Regions from separate parts of the Desulfuromonas thiophila genome, predicted to be linked through region 1. Evidence: riboswitches for the same ligand, from Rfam matches in the RefSeq annotation. Region 1 holds a riboswitch; each other region holds the start of a gene.
What was found. Region 1 has a riboswitch for cobalamin ahead of BLR80_RS12315 (ribonucleoside triphosphate reductase). Riboswitches for the same ligand answer to the same signal wherever they lie in the genome.

Region 1 (3,897 bases):
AGTACACCACAGCCGCCAGTTGGTCGGGGAAATCAATGGTCGTGCAACGGGTGATGCCACCGACCTGCAAGAACATGACTAGCGGGCCTGCTCTTGGCAGAAAAAGCGGCGCTGGTGATGCTCGGATTTCTTGCCGGCGTTGAACGAACTCACCGGCCGGTGGTAGCCCATGACACGGGTCCAGACTTCGCAGGGCTGGCGCAGATTTTCCTTAAGAACGGTTTTGGTATCAGGCATGGTCTTTCTCCTTCGCGTTGGTGGTGCTAGAGATTGTGGCGCCGGCACGGAGCAGTGTCGCGTCGCATTGGGGACAGAACGGATGCTCGCCCGGCAGATAGCCGTGCACCGGACAGATGGAAAAGGTTGGCGTGATCGTCAGGTACGGAATACGGTAGTTCTCCAGCACCCGGCGCACCAGCTTGCGGCAGGTATTGGGACTGCCAATCGGCTCACCCATGTACAGGTGAAAGACGGTACCCCCGGTATACTTGCGCTGCAGGGCTTCCTGCAGTTCCAGCGCTTCGAAGGGATCATCGGTGAAGCCGACCGGCAACTGCGAAGAGTTGGTGTAGTAGGGCGCATCCGGTGTGCCAGCCTGAAGCATAGCCGGAAAACGTTTCTTGTCCTCGCGGGCCAGACGGTAAGTGGTGCCTTCGGCCGGAGTAGCCTCCAGGTTATACAGATGACCGGTCTGCTCCTGAAACACCACCATGCGCTGACGGACATGGTCCATGAAGCGGAGAGCAAACGCCTGCCCGCTTTCGCTGGTGATGTCGTCCCCATCATGGGTAAAGTTGCGGATCATCTCGTTGATACCATTGACACCGATGGTAGAGAAGTGGTTGCGCAGGGTACCGAGATAGCGCTTGGTGTAGGGAAACAGTCCCTGGTCCATCTGGCGCTGGATGGTCTTGCGCTTAACCTCCAGGCTGGTGCGAGCCAGTTCCAGAAGTCTGTCCAGGCGGGCAAACAGGCCGATCTCGTCACCGGCGTGTTGATAGCCTAACCGGGCACAGTTGATAGTCACCACGCCAATGGAGCCAGTCTGCTCGGCCGAGCCGAACAGGCCATTACCGCGCTTGAGCAGTTCGCGCAGATCAAGCTGCAGGCGACAACACATGGAGCGCACCATGTTCGGCTGCAGCTCCGAATTAAGAAAGTTCTGGAAATACGGCAAACCGTACTTGGCGGTCATGCTGAACAACCGCTCGGCATTTTCGCTTTCCCAGGGAAAATCCGGCGTCATGTTGTAGGTCGGGATGGGAAACGTGAACACCCGCCCCTTGTCGTCGCCGGTCGTCATCACCTCGATGTAGGCGCGGTTGATCAGGTCCATCTCCGCCTGCAACTCGCCATAGGTAAACGGCATCTCCTCGCCGCCGATCACCGGCACCTGATTCTTCAGGTCTTCCGGGCAGGTCCAGTCAAAGGTAAGGTTGGTGAACGGCGTCTGCGTGCCCCAGCGCGACGGCACGTTGAGGTTGAAGATCAGCTCCTGCATCTGCTGTTTGATCTCGTCGTAGCTGAGCCTGTCCTTGCGCACGAACGGCGCCAGGTAGGTGTCGAACGAACTGAACGCCTGCGCTCCCGCCCATTCATTCTGCAAGGTGCCAAGGAAGTTGACGATCTGACCGATAACGCTGGAGAGATGGCGCGGCGGTGCCGCTTCCACCTTGCCGGGTACGCCGTTGAAGCCCTCCTGCAGCAGCATGCGCAACGACCAACCGGCGCAGTAGCCGGACAGCATATCGAGATCGTGGACATGCAGACTGCCGTCGCGATGGGCCTCTCCCAACTCCGGGGCATAGACATGGTTGAGCCAGTAGTTGGCCGTCACCTTGCCGGAGATGTTGAGGATCAGCCCGCCGAGGGAATAGCCCTGATTGGCATTCGCGTTGACTCGCCAGTCCGATTGGTCGAGATACTCATTGATGGACGACGCCACATCGACCAAGGTCTGCCGATCCTGTCGCAGTTTCTGGTGTTGTTCGCGGTACACCGCATAGGCCCGTAGGGTAGCGAAGTGGTTGGCTGAAATCAGCGTCTGTTCCACCACATCCTGAATCTGTTCAACCTTGGGAGGCTGACCGGCGAAACGGTGGCGCAACACCTTGAGAGCCTGCTGTGTCAGTAGAGCGGCTTCGGCGTCATCAAATTCGCCCGTGGCCTTACCGGCACGGGCAATGGCGAAACAGATACGTTCACTGTCGAACAGCACCTGGCTACCGTCACGCTTGACAACCACGCTAGGTAATCCCAGGGCAACAACTTGTTCGGAATACCCAGGCTTCGACATCGTCTACTCCTTGTATGTGTCGGATTCGTGTTTCGGAAGACTGTTAGCGCAAAAACATAAAAAGTCCGCAGGCGCCAAGGCATCCTGCGGACTTATCGCATTCTAAATCCGGATACGGGTCTCACTCTTCCCTTACCACGAGGAAATACCGAGTGTTCAGATCAGGCAGGTCTTCTGGCTCGCACTTCAACCTTCAGGCGCCTTCCCGGTCAGAAGACCAGTGGCATTAAGCCTGTCGTCTGTGCTCACAGCGGCGGGTCCGCGGGGGCATTGCACCCCTCTTCCCTATCAAGCCCTTACGGGCACCATGATCCACGATATGGGTTCCACTGAAAGTGGATATTTTTGGTTCTCTTTAGCCGAGGCATACGAAGCTGTCAAGGGGTTTCGCCCCGCACGATGCCGACGGCTGGCCCAACTGCGCCGATTCATAAACAATTAAATCATATTGAGGTGACAAGCGCATTTTTTTTCTCTACCGTCCTGGCCAACAAACAGGCCCACCATAAAAAAAATAATCGGACTCGTGGAAGACGGTGCAAATCCGTCGCGGACCCGCCACTGTGTTCGTCGCTTGACCGCGACGTCAGTCAGATACACGCCCGATTCATTTGTTCGCCCCACCTTCGTGGAATGAGGTGGCTGAACCCGACTTGCGGATTAAATACGGAATCCCCGCAACCTTTTCTGGTTGCGGGGATTTTTTTTGACCGATGACGGCACCGTCCATGACCACACAGATTACCCTCATCCGCCATGCCGCCATCGCCACGGAATTTGACGGTCATTATATCGGCCGCAGCGATGTACCGCTCAGTGCCGACGGCAGGCAGCAGGCCGAACGTCTGGTCCGCCATCTCAGCCGGCCCGGCTTTCCCGCCATCGATGCCCTGTGGTGCAGCCCGGCCCAACGCGCCCGCCAGACCGCCGAGCCCCTGATCCGCCAGTCGCTCCGTCCGGTCACCATTGACGAGCGCCTGCAAGAGATCAATTTCGGCGACTGGGAAGGGTTGGATTTCGCCCAGATTCTCCACAACGACCCGCAGCGCGTCAATCAATGGGCCGCCTTTACCGACGATTTCTGTTTCCCCGCCGGGGAATCGCTGAAGCAGTTCCGCCACCGTCTCGATGCCGTTGTGGAAAGCATCTTGGCCGAACAGGCCGGCCACCTGGTCATCGTCAGCCATGGCGGCGTGTTGCGCGGACTGATTTGCCAGTTACTCGGCTGGTCATTAAAAGACCATCTGAAATTCACCATTGAACGGGGTGGCTATGCCACGCTGTATTTGGATGGATGTCATGCCGTCTTGACCGGACTGTATAACCATGGCGTCTAAGCCCTTGACCAACCATCTCCTCTACATCAGCGGCGGCGCCCGCAGCGGCAAGAGCCGTTACGCTGAGCAGCGCGCCCTGGCCCTGACCGGACCACGCCGTTACATCGCCACCTGCCCGGTGATTGATGACGAGATGGCGGTGCGCATCGACCGCCACCAACAGCGCCGCGCCGATCAAGGTTGGCAGACGATTGAGGAGCCGGTGGATCTGGTTGCGGCGCTGGACGCCAGCCGTGACAGTGCCGTCGTGCTGATCGATTGCGT
Region 2 (3,897 bases), on a different contig from region 1:
GCCGTCTGCGGTTACCATGGGCGGCGCATGGCGGCCTGGGCCGCGAAGGTTCTGCTTTTGACCCCACAGGAGGAGTTGGATGGCGCAGGAGGAAATCTTTGTCATTGGTCATGTGAATCCCGATACCGATTCCATCTGCAGTGCCATTGCCTATGCCCGGTTGCGGCAGCTGCAGGGGCTGGAGTCGGTGCGACCGGCGCGGGCCGGTAATCTCAACCGTCAGACGGAGTTCATTCTGCAGGAGCTGGCGGTGCCGCAACCGCAGCTGTTGGCCGATGTGGTGCCGCGTATCCGCGATGTGCTGTCGGATCAGCCGCCGGTGAGTATTGCCGCCGATGCGCCTTTGTCACGGGCGCTGGAGCTGTTTCATCTGCACAATATCCGGCTGCTGCCGGTGGTGGACGAGCGCCAGCGGCCGCTGGGCATGCTGTATCTGAAGAAGGTGTCGGAACGTTTTCTGGTGCCGAGCCAGGAGAGGGAACTGCGCCGGGTGTACGCTTCGCCGGCGTCGATCTGCCGCTGTCTGAAGGCGACGGCGCTGCATGCGGTGGATGCCGACCGGCTGGAGGATCTGAACCTGTATGTGGCGGCCATGTCGGCGCCGACCTTTGCCGACAAGATGCACAATCAGGACATGCGGCGCATGGTGTTGATTGCCGCCGACCGCAGCGAGATTCTGCGGGTGGCGGTGGAAAACGGCGTGCGGGTGCTGGTGGTGGTGGGGTCGCTGCCGGTGCCGGAGGAGATTCTGGAGCTGGCGCGGCGCCAGCAGGTGACGGTGCTGTCGACGGCCTTCGATACGGCCACCAGTACCTGGCTGACCCGGCTGGCGACGCCGGTGGGGGCGCTGGCGCAGACGGAGTTTGCCAGTCTGCGGCCGCAGGACCGCATTGAGCAGCTGCGCGCGGCGCTGCTGCACAGCGATGTGCCGGGGGCGGCGGTGCTCAATGATGATGGCAGTCTGCTGGCGGTGGTGACCAAGAGCAATCTGCTGCAGCCATCGCGCCGTAAGCTGATTTTGGTGGATCACAATGAGCTGGGTCAGGCGGTGGCGGGGGCGGACAAGGTGGAGATTCTCGAAATCATCGACCATCACCGGCTGGGCAGTCTGCAGACGGAAAAACCCATCCGTTTCATCAATCAGCCGCTTGGCAGTACCTGTACCCTGGTGGCGACGCTGTACCAGCAGGCTGCTCTGACGCCGGAGCCGGCCATTGCCGGGCTGATGCTGGCGGGGCTGCTGTCGGATACGGTGCTGCTGAAGTCACCGACGGCGACGGCCATCGACCGCGACATGGCCGACTGGCTGGGGCGCTGCAGCGGGCTCGATCCGCAGGAGTTCGGTCAGCGTATCTTCAGTGCTACCAGCGCCATGAGTGCCTACAGCAGCCTGGAGCAGGTGGTGCTGTCGGATTTCAAACAGTTCGAGGCTGGCGGCGGCCGTTTCGGCATCGGTCAGGTGGAGGTGGTCGGCTTTCACGAATTTCACAGTCTCAAGGGCGAGCTGGCGGCGCAGCTGGAACGGCTGCGGCAGCAGCGGGATCTGGCCCTGACCGGATTGCTGGTGACGGATATTGTGGCTGGCGACAGTCTGCTGCTGGTGTCGCACGACAGCACGCTGCCTTTTGCGATGGGCTATCCCCAACTGGAGGATGGGCTGTATGAGTTGAAAGGGGTGCTGTCGCGCAAGAAGCAGCTGCTGCCGCATCTGCTGAAGGTGCTGGCGCCGCCGGTCTGATGGAATAAAAAGACCCCGTGAAGGAGGGGGATCACGGGGTGAAATGTTTTGACCCTCTGGTCAAAGCAGCATGGCATCTACCCTAGCCGAAGGTTGGCGGCGATACAACGCAAAAAACGCGGTTGCACGGCTTGTCCGGTCTTTGGCCTTGACAGCCGCGGGCCGACTTTCTATGGTGCGCGCCAGATGGTTTCAGGTGCTCGCCTGCGAGCTTAAAACGGGAATCCTGTGCAAATCAGGAACGGGCCCGCCGCTGTAACCGGGGACGAACGCTGCTTCAGGCCACTGGCTTTTGCCGGGAAGGCGCGGCGGACGGCTGAGCCGGGAGTCAGAAGACCTGCCTGAACCCTTGTTAGTTGGTCTTCGTGGCGAAGACGGACGGCGATTTGTGGGCAGAATGGGACAACCCCGAATCGATTTTTCACTATCGGTTCGGGGTTTTTTGCGCCCCGGACGCAGGCGTTCTGGAGGCGGAACATGAGGTTGTGGAGCAAGGCGGCGCCGTTGGCGCTGCTGGTGGGTCTGGCAGGTGGCGCGGCGGCCGGCACGGCTGCGGCGGAGCAGACCCTTGAGGATCTGGTGGTGACGGCAACGCGCAGCAGCAGCGCGGTGCAGCAGGTTGGCGGCGCGTCGGTGGCGGTGATCAACGCGGCGGATATCGCCGCCAGTCAGGTGCAGACGGTGGCCGAGGCCCTGCGGCTGGTGCCGGGGGTCAATCTCTCGCCGCTGGGCGGGCTGGGCACGACCACCAAGGTGTTTTTGCGTGGCGCTGATTCGAAGAATACTCTGGTGCTGCTGGATGGCGTGGCGGTCAACGACCCGACGGACACCAACCGCGGCGCCGATCTGGCCAACCTGAGTCTTGACAACATCGAGCGCATCGAGGTGGTCAAGGGCCCCATGAGCGTGCTGTATGGCAGCAACGCCAGCGCCGGGGTCATCAATATCATCACCCGCCAGGCCACAGACCAGACCCAGGGCAGTCTCAGCGCCGAGGCGGGCAGCTATCACAGCCGCAAGGTGGCGGGCGATGTGCGCGGCACGGTCGGGCCGTTGGGCTATTCCCTGGCCCTGTCGCATCTGGACAGCGAGGGCTATTCCCTGGCCAACGCCGATAACAACGCCATCGCCCAGGGGGGCAACACCAGCGAGGACGATGGCTGGCGCAACACCAGCTTCAGCGGCAAGGTCAATGCCCAGCTGTGTTCGTCCACCGCGCTGACGGCGCTGGTGCACTACAGTGATGCCCAGATGGATCTGGATGACTGGGGAGCCGGCTACGCCGGCGACCGTTTCGCGCTGGACTGGACCACCTGGCAGTATCAGCCCGATCCGACCGGCCGCACCCACAGCCGCATTGACACCGAGCGCCTGTTCGGCCGCGTCAATCTGCACAGCGTGCTGCTGGCGGGGCGCCTGCTGTCGGATGTCGATTTCAGCCAGGCGCGCCAGCAGCGTGATGCCTACGACAACGACGGTCAGCCGTTTTACGATTATCTGGGCGAGACCCGCGAGTGGCGCTGGCAGGGCCAGTACCAGCTGGGTGGCGGCCACAGCCTGACCGGCGGCATCGGCCACCAGACCGAAACGGCCGACAGTTCGGCCCAGAGCAAGGAGGACGCCACCACCCTGAGTGCCTGGCTGCAGCACCAGTGGCTGTGGCACGGTGTCGATCTGGTCAGCGGTGTGCGGCTTGATGACCATGACCGGTTCGGCAGCAAGTACAGCTGGCGGCTGGCGCCGGCTTACCGCATTGCCGCGACCGGCACCACCCTGCGGGCCAGCTACGCCGTCGGTTTGCGCGCGCCTTCGCTCTACGAGCTGTATTCCGAGTATGGCAATCGCGACCTTGACCCGGAAAAGAGCCGTGGCCTGGAACTGGGGATCGACCAGCTGCTGTTTGACGAGCGCCTGCAGCTGTCGGCCAGTTGGTTCCGCCTGCGGTTCAAGGATCGGATTGACTGGGATTACAGCCGCGTCATCGCCGGCAATCCCTGGCCGGGCGGCTATAACCAGCTTGCCGGTGAAAGCGAAAGCGAGGGGGTTGAGCTGGGCCTGCGCTACCGGCCGTCGGCCCTGTGGCAGCTGGTGCTGGATTACAGCTACACCGACACGCGCGACCCCGACGGTCGCCGGCTGGTGCGGCGGCCGCTGCAGCA
Region 3 (3,897 bases), on a different contig from region 1:
GCCGAAGTATTCCACCATATCGTTGCGCTCGGGCTCGCCATGTACCAGCACATCCAATCCCAGCTTTTCCTGTTCCTCGACAACCTGGCGAATCTGCCTCCGGATAAATGCTTTGTAGCGGGCTTCAGGCATCGCTCCGGCAGCGAATTGCCGACGTATGGAACGAATCTCGGCGGTCTGGGGAAAAGAGCCAATGGTGGTTGTCGGCAACAGGGGGAGCTTAAGCCAGGCCGCTTGTTTTTTTTTCCGCTGTGGAAAGATTGAGGTACGGCTTTGCATTGCCTCAGTCACCCCAGCGACACGGGAACGCACCTCAGGGCGCAGTGTTCGGCTGTCACTGCGTCTCGCTGCGAGCTGAGCGTCGTTCTCCCGCAACAGTGGCTCATGACACCCCCCGGCGATCTTGGCCAATGTTGCCGTTTCCCGGCACTTCTGGACAGCGAAAGCCAGCCATTCCCTGATGGTCGGATCGATATTTTTTTCCAACCAGAGATCGACCGGCACATGCAGCAACGAGCAACTGGACGCCGCCATGACCCTTCCCTCTCCGAGGCGCTGAGCCAGAAAGTCCAGTCTCTGCTTTGAATGGCGCAAATCGTTTTTCCAGACATTACGGCCATTCACCAAACCAGCAGACAGAACCATCGTTTCCGGCAGGATGTCCAGCACGGTATTGAGCTGCGCCGCGCCACGCACCAAGTCCAGATGCAAGCCATCGCAGCCGCTCTCCAAGGCCAGGGGCAGATTGTCGCCAAGCGCGCCAAAATAGGTGGCAAGCAGCAGCTGGCTGCCGGTGGCCGCCTCCTTGAGCCGGCGCAGGGCAGGGACAAATGCCTCTCGGGCCATGCCAGGCAAATCAGTACACAGGATCGGCTCGTCAATCTGGATCCAGTCACACAGGGGCGCCAGATCGACAAGCAACGTGCAATAGACACGGACGATATCATCCAGAAAGCGCCAGCGGTCGGCACCATTGAGTTCTTTTGCCAAGCTGGTGAAGGTGAGCGGTCCGATCAGAACCGGTTTGGGGCGAAATCCCAGAGAAAGGGCATGGCAGGTTTCTTCAATAAGTTTTCCCGTTGAACGCCGGATGATTGTCTGCGGCGTGAACTCAGGAACCAAGTAGTGATAATTGGTATCGAACCACTTGGTCATTTCCATGGCCGGAAGATTGGCCGTCGCATCACCCCGTGCCATGCGAAAATAGGTGGAGAGATCGGCTTCTTCTGCCGCGCCAAAGCGCTGGGGAATCATCCCCAGCATAAAAGCAGTATCGAGCATCTGATCATAGAGGGAGAAATCCCCCACGGCGACCATGGAGAGCCCCTGATCGCGTTGAATTTTCCAGTTGCGCTCCTTAAGTGTTTTTGCGGTGCGAATCAGCTCGTCCTGATGGCCGGTGCCTTTCCAGAAGTTTTCCAGCGCCTTCTTCAGTTCACGGCCAGCGCCAATGCGCGGAAACCCCAGTACGTGTGCTTCCATGACAATACAGTTCCTTTCATTTGTCTGTTACGCGAGACGAAACTACGATTACGAACAGGACGTCTTCTGGCTCCCGGACCCCGAATTGCTTTACCTTCCCGTTTCAAGCGAAACAGTGACAAAGCAGGGGAATATCTCCGGTTACAGCGGCGCGTCCGCGACGGATTTTCACCGTCTTCCGTTTCCTGTTCACCCTTGCCAACAATTTTGCGTGCATCAAATACGTTTTTTCCGGCCCATGCTATAAGCGGACCACCATCCCTCCTTTCATTTTGTCCAGCGCTGGGGTTCGGTCCGGCTGGCGATTTCCTGTTCTCTGACAATGTTATCGGCCATGCGCAGCAGGGAAAACCAGGCAGGGTTCCCGAGCAATTGCAGAACAAGCCTATTCCGCGCGGCCTCGTCGATCTGCAGCACCAGATAACGCTGCAGAAACTCCCGACGCTGTAACTCCGAAAGATCGCCACAGGAGGTTTCTGCAAGTGGCAGCTGAAAGGGTTCGATGCCCATCAGAAAACAGGCTGACAACAGGGTTCTGCACTGCAACCGCAAACCGTCGCCGGAAAACGGGCTGGCACCTGTCAACTGGCGAATCAACAACCGCAGAGCAGCGCGATTTTTAAATTTCCGGTGCATCGGAAACGTCCTTTCCGGCAGCCTCCGGCGATGTGGCACGGCTGCCTTCATCACTGAACCGCTGAGCCAGCCGCACCGCGCCAATGGCATCGCTAGCGTAGCCACTGGCGCCGATTTCATCGGCGTAGTGTTGATCCACCACCGCGCCGCCGATCATGAAGCGCACCTTTGTCAGGCCCTCGGCACGGGCCAGGTCGATCACCTTTTTCATCTCCACCATGGTGGTGGTCATCAGCGCGGACAAACCAATGATTTCAGCCCCATGATGCCTGGCTGCGCGGACGATATCCTCAGCCGAGACATCCTTGCCCAGGTCGATGACGTCAAAATTATAATTGTTCAGCATCAACGCCACGATGTTCTTGCCGATATCGTGGATATCCCCCTGTACCGTGGCCAGCACCACCTTGGGGCCCTTGCCGCCCGAGGCACCGCTGGCTGCATCAAGAAATGGCTGCAGCACGCTGAAGCCTTTGCGCATGGTATCGGCACAGGTGATCAGCTGCGGCAGGAAATACTCCTTGCGGTCAAACTTGTCGCCCACCAGATTGATGGCCGGAATCAGACGATCATCCACCAGCGAACGGGGCGACTCCCCCTGTTCCAGGGCCAGCCGGATCGTCTGTTCCATCCCTTCTTCGTCCCCTCCGACAACCGCATCAAAGACCTGTTCTCCCAGGGTGCGGGGGCCGCGAGTTGCGGTTACGCCTGCATCCTGCTGACCGAAACGGGCAATATAGCGCCCCATGCGCGGGTCGCGCCCGGCCAAAGCATCCACCGCGCAGGCGACATTGAGGGTATAGTCGCAGGCCGTGTCAATGAAGGCAGCGGTCAGCCCCCGCCCGGCAGCCATGCAGAGAAAGGTGCTGTCGAACCACTGCCGCACGGCCAGGTTATAGGTCAGATTTGATATCCCGGCCAGGGAGCGGAAGCGGCCCGAACGGGCGCACCAGTCGATCAGTTCCAGTGCGCGCCGGTGCGCAGCCGGTCCGGCGGCGGCGGTGAACACCAGGCAGTCCACCAGACAGTCTTCCGGGGCGATACCGTACCTACCGGCACAGGCGACGATCTTCTCAATCCGTTCGATCGCCTCGGCAGAACCGCCCCCGGCCCCCCCCTTGTCCAGCGGCATGCAGACGATCATTGCGCCATAACGGGCCGCAACCGCACACATCGCCTCCATGTCGCCATCCCTGGCACTGACGCTGTTGAGGATACCCCTGCCCGGAAAGACCCGCAGGGCCTGTTCGGCAGCCGCGACATTGACCGTATCAACCGCCACCGGCTTGCCGCACCCTTTGGCTGCCGCAAGTACAGCCCCGCGCATGGCAGCCACCTCGTCTACCCCCTGGGCATGCACGTTGATATCAATAATCGCCGCCCCTCGCCGCGCCTGCTCCTGCGCCATCCGCCGCACCTTCACCAGGTCCCCCTTGCGCAGGCTGTCTGCCAGTGCCGGATTGCCGGACGGGTTGATCTTGCCACCGAAGATGGTCAGGGGCAGATCATTGGAGATACAGACCGTTTCCCGGTATGACGAAACGGCGGCGGTCCACTGCCGCAGCGGCACGGCAGGGCGCAGCGATGCTGTGCTCTCTTGCAGGGTCCTGATGTAGTCCGGATTGGTACCGCAGCATCCTCCCAAAATAGCCGCGCCTGCCTCAACCAAGCGCGGCATATGGCTGCCGAACTCTTCAAAGGACATATCAAAGGTTGTAACGCCATTGATCAGACGTGGCATACCTGCATTGGGTTTGGCCAGTAGCGGCACCGTGGCGA
Region 4 (3,897 bases), on a different contig from region 1:
TGCGATTCCGGCGCCTGCGGGTCTTTCTGCGCCACGCCCATGTCGTTGATGTCGTTGATGCGCAATTCAGCCTGGACGCTGTGATGGTCGTTGACGTTGTAGAGGGCTTTCAGGTCGAGGCTTTTGTTTTCAAACTGGCTGTGGGGTAGCTCGTCGCCGTCGCCGACTTCATAGTCGTCGTGATCCTGAGCCGCCACGTTGAGGCGAATGCCGAGACCGTGACCGCCGGCGTTGACCGTATAGTTGCCGACCAGGCCGTCATCCACCGACGAATAGCGCGTGCCGATGTGGTGCTCGGCCTGCCAGCTGTCGCCGTCGGCCAGAGCCACCTCCTTGGTGATGATGTTGATGACGCCGCCGAGGGCATCGCTGCCGTAGAGCACAGAGGAGGGGCCCTTGACCACTTCGATCCGTTCAATGTCGTTGCTGTCGATAAACGGCGTCAGCGGCGCGCGACCCGCCCACAGGTTGGTCTCGCGGTCGCCGTCGAACAGCACCAGCACCCGGTTGGTGCCCATGCCGCGAATGGTCGGCGTGGTTTCCCACGGCCCGGCGCCGCTCAGGGTCACACCGGCCACGCCGTCGAGCAGGTCGGTGAACGTAGCGGCATTCTGCTCCTGAATCTGTTGCTGGTTGACGACGCTGATCGTCACCGGCGTGGCAAAGGCGGAATTCTGCGAGCGGGTGGCCGTGACCACCATGTCATCGAGCACAAGGCTGTCCGTCGTCTCATCGGCAAACACCGTGGAGATATTGGGTGTCATGCCGAGCAGGTAGAAAAAAAGGGCATAAAAAATGGTGTGGCGGTTTTTCATCGAGAAGCGCTCCTTGGTTGATTGCACAACATTGGATAAAAACGGGGAGGCTTCAGACAGATTTCAGGCGTGGCGGAAAACAAAAAAGCCCGTAACCAGACGGTTACGGGCTCCCATTGTGACCCTTGACCTTGCGCATGCCGACCGAATCATCCCCTTCGGTATAAATGACATCAAAACCACGACAGCAGGTCTTCTGACTCCCGGATCGTCCTTCAACCGCGCCTTCCCGAACGGTGGTTCAGTGGCGTTGTGCGATTGTTGTCCCCGGTTACAGCGGTGGGTCCGTTCCCGATTTGCACGGGATTCCCTTTTCAGCAGCCGCGCGGGCTGAACACTGTTGTGGCAAACTATTCAGTTGTCGGTGGCGGCCTGTGGCCGCCCGTTTCCTGTCGGCGAACCTCCTGAAGGGTGGTTTTACGCGCTGGGCTGAAGATGGCGCTTTTTCAGGGCACGGCCCCGGAACTATAGAGGAGTTCGGCTGCTGACCGCAACCGCATATTTGCGGTCATGACCGAGCCGCCACGCCGCATCGGACAAGAGGCTCAATGTTCCGTGCGGCCAGTGTTCGGGTGGAGATCTGATATCGGTTTCTTCAGGCAACAAACCCAGCCAGGGCTTCTGGCGCAGAGGCCAGATGCTAAACCAGGGGACGCTCCCCGGTTTTTCTTGGCCTGCCCGGTTTGCGGGGCCTTAGCGTTGTCTTCAATGTCTCTTCCATCTTATCGATAAACCCCTCAGAACCGAACGGACGACCTGCCCGGGTTACGCTACGCAAGCTGTCTTCAGCTTTGTCGTCACTTTGCATGATAAAATCAGCATAGGCTGACCTGTCTTTGCAAGCAAGCCAAGAGGGTGAATGTAAAAGATCATCACAGCCAGAGGTGAGATGAGCCCTGGCGCTGGACCAGCGGTAATCTTCCGCCTTTTTTACTGTGCCCGATTTGACCGCGTTCTGTTCGATATATCGTGCCACCGTCCACAGATAGTCATCCTGTTCCACCAGACATGAAAAGAACCGGTTTTGCCAAATACGACCGTTTTGCTTCAATTTGCGATTGAGATATTGCGTATAGACTTGATTTGTCAGGCCGATGCCGCGAGCCAGTGAGTCCTCTTTCTCGGGAACAACGAGCAAATGAACATGGTTGTCCATCAAAACAGTAGGCCCAAATCTGCAAAGAAAACGCCTTGCTGTATTTTGCCAGCAGTTTGAGGTATTGCAGTCGGTCTTCATCGTTAAAAAAGACGGTCGCGCGGTTGTTGCCGCGCTGAGTGACGTGGTGGGGATATTCGGGAACGACAATGCGGGCTATTCTTGGCATGGGAGAAGGATAGACTGGTTTTGTGTTAAAAGCAATTTAATTTGGAGGGTGTCCCTTGTTTCCTCTCGTTTCTCCCTACTTTCTTGACTGATTACAGTCGTTGTCACATATTCATAGTGATTTTTTCGGTCTACTGTCTGGTTCATCTTTAAACCCCATTTTTGAAGGAGGGCGAAATGAGCCACAAAGACGACATGGACAATCATTCAAACCAACTGAACCCGAACAACGATGCCTACTGGGAGTCCAGAGGCGAGGACGAGCGGCCTGAAGATTGGGAAGATCGTTCAAGTGAAGACCTGGATTAAGTAAGAAAGAGTAGAGAGGAAGGGGCGTGGTCCCCTTCCTTTCACTTTTCAATGATGGCGTTGCAGTGAATGAGATGCCAGTTTGAATAGCTCTCAAACCTGACAAGAAGTTCTTTTTCCGGGAGGTCTTTTTTTGTCTCTTCGAAGAATTTTTGAAGAATTCTGGCTCCTGCATATCCGTCGCAAAGCAACTGCTTCTCAATTTCCCGGTTTTCTTCCGATGGATAGATCTCGGAAGGAATCAGTGCGTCTATCCAGGTTCTGAGTGTATGAAACTCAATCGGCTTGCCTTGGTACTTGGCACGTTTGAGCTGCCGCATTCTGTTTTCCTTATCGACTCCGGCTTCGGCTTGGTATTTGGCCGTCTCCTCATCAATCAAGCCTTGTTTGGACAGTTGTACTCTCGGCATGTTGTCCGCAATGTCGTCAAGGCTTTGATACCAACCGCGAGAAACAAGATTGTCAAAAAAATAACTAAAGAAGCGTTTGACCGGGGCCTGCACCTTATTTTTTTCAAAAGTCGGAAGAATGATGTTTGAGAGTTTTGGTTCTTTGACTCCGTAGTAGATCCACAGGCATTCAACTTCTGCCATCGCAAGAAAGTAGATGAAGCGCTCAATGAACAGCCAAGCCAAGGCTGGTTTCATTTCTGAAAAATCCTTGCTTTCGTCAACCAAATTTTTAAGGGGATGGGGCAAGTTGAACTTGGGCGCCAAGACCTCTGAGACGAATGTTTTAAAGTGGCCAAAATGTTTGTCTTCTTCCAATTGATGTGCTGATTCCGCCATTACCAACCATTGTACAGCATCGGAAAATATCTCTCTCAACGTATGAGGTAATAGTGCATCTTCATGCATCAAGATGCCTTGGCTGAAGAGTCTCCATTTGTAGGCATCAGATTTTGCAAGAGGGGATTTTTCAGTTACGAGTCGAAATTCCTCTTTAAACTCACCGTTACCGAGCTGAGTCATGTGTTCAATGATCTTGTTGTAATCTTCTTCAGGAACATCATCTTCTCTGAGCCATTTGCGAACCGTCGGTTCTTTCTTGCCAACGATTTTTCCTGATTCCACACGGCCAAGTTTTTCGATGTTGAACTTTAAACAAGAACAAAAGAAGTCTGGTGAAGGCAGGAGCATTTTTATTTTTCCTGTTGTCAGTTTTTGGGTCAAGCTACAGCGCCATTAGAATTTAAATATGGTAAGTTGGGGGGGGCGCTCAGGATAGAGGATATTCATCTTCACTTTTCTAGTTTGAAACAGTCAGCTAACTTTTACAACATGGAAACTAAATTGTCTAAAGCCTTGGTCGATGAGGCCAGATGCAAATGAACATAGCTCACTAAAACCTGCCCCCGACTATACCCTTCAACACGCAGCGACCCATCACGATTGGTGCGTGCCTGATAAACAGCTTCCCAGTCCAGATTTACCAACGGATCATCACACA

Region 2: linked by a shared signal. The riboswitch ahead of BLR80_RS11690 (TonB-dependent receptor plug domain-containing protein) and the one ahead of BLR80_RS12315 (ribonucleoside triphosphate reductase) in region 1 are both predicted to bind cobalamin.
Region 3: linked by a shared signal. The riboswitch ahead of metE (5-methyltetrahydropteroyltriglutamate--homocysteine S-methyltransferase) and the one ahead of BLR80_RS12315 (ribonucleoside triphosphate reductase) in region 1 are both predicted to bind cobalamin.
Region 4: linked by a shared signal. The riboswitch ahead of BLR80_RS09470 (TonB-dependent receptor plug domain-containing protein) and the one ahead of BLR80_RS12315 (ribonucleoside triphosphate reductase) in region 1 are both predicted to bind cobalamin.

Annotation. Positions count from the first base shown of each region.
Region 1 is NZ_FNAQ01000026.1:11,960-15,856, reverse strand. Features, by position in the region: gene BLR80_RS12320 (anaerobic ribonucleoside-triphosphate reductase activating protein) at 1-76, opposite strand, end outside; gene nrdD (anaerobic ribonucleoside-triphosphate reductase) at 79-237, opposite strand; gene BLR80_RS12315 (ribonucleoside triphosphate reductase) at 230-2,296, opposite strand; cobalamin riboswitch at 2,444-2,622, opposite strand; cobalamin riboswitch at 2,800-2,916, shown strand; gene cobC (alpha-ribazole phosphatase) at 3,025-3,633, shown strand; gene cobU (bifunctional adenosylcobinamide kinase/adenosylcobinamide-phosphate guanylyltransferase) at 3,623-3,897, shown strand, end outside.
Region 2 is NZ_FNAQ01000021.1:35,416-39,312, reverse strand. Features, by position in the region: gene BLR80_RS11695 (putative manganese-dependent inorganic diphosphatase) at 80-1,738, shown strand; cobalamin riboswitch at 1,916-2,097, shown strand; gene BLR80_RS11690 (TonB-dependent receptor plug domain-containing protein) at 2,216-3,897, shown strand, end outside.
Region 3 is NZ_FNAQ01000029.1:3,047-6,943, reverse strand. Features, by position in the region: gene metE (5-methyltetrahydropteroyltriglutamate--homocysteine S-methyltransferase) at 1-1,482, opposite strand, end outside; cobalamin riboswitch at 1,524-1,707, opposite strand; gene BLR80_RS12440 (hypothetical protein) at 1,750-2,118, opposite strand; gene BLR80_RS12435 (homocysteine S-methyltransferase family protein) at 2,102-3,897, opposite strand, start outside.
Region 4 is NZ_FNAQ01000012.1:6,323-10,219, reverse strand. Features, by position in the region: gene BLR80_RS09470 (TonB-dependent receptor plug domain-containing protein) at 1-815, opposite strand, end outside; cobalamin riboswitch at 985-1,172, opposite strand; gene BLR80_RS09465 (transposase) at 1,456-2,121, opposite strand; gene BLR80_RS13330 (hypothetical protein) at 2,317-2,448, shown strand; gene BLR80_RS09460 (hypothetical protein) at 2,490-3,620, opposite strand; gene BLR80_RS09455 (cobyrinic acid a,c-diamide synthase CobB) at 3,722-3,897, opposite strand, start outside.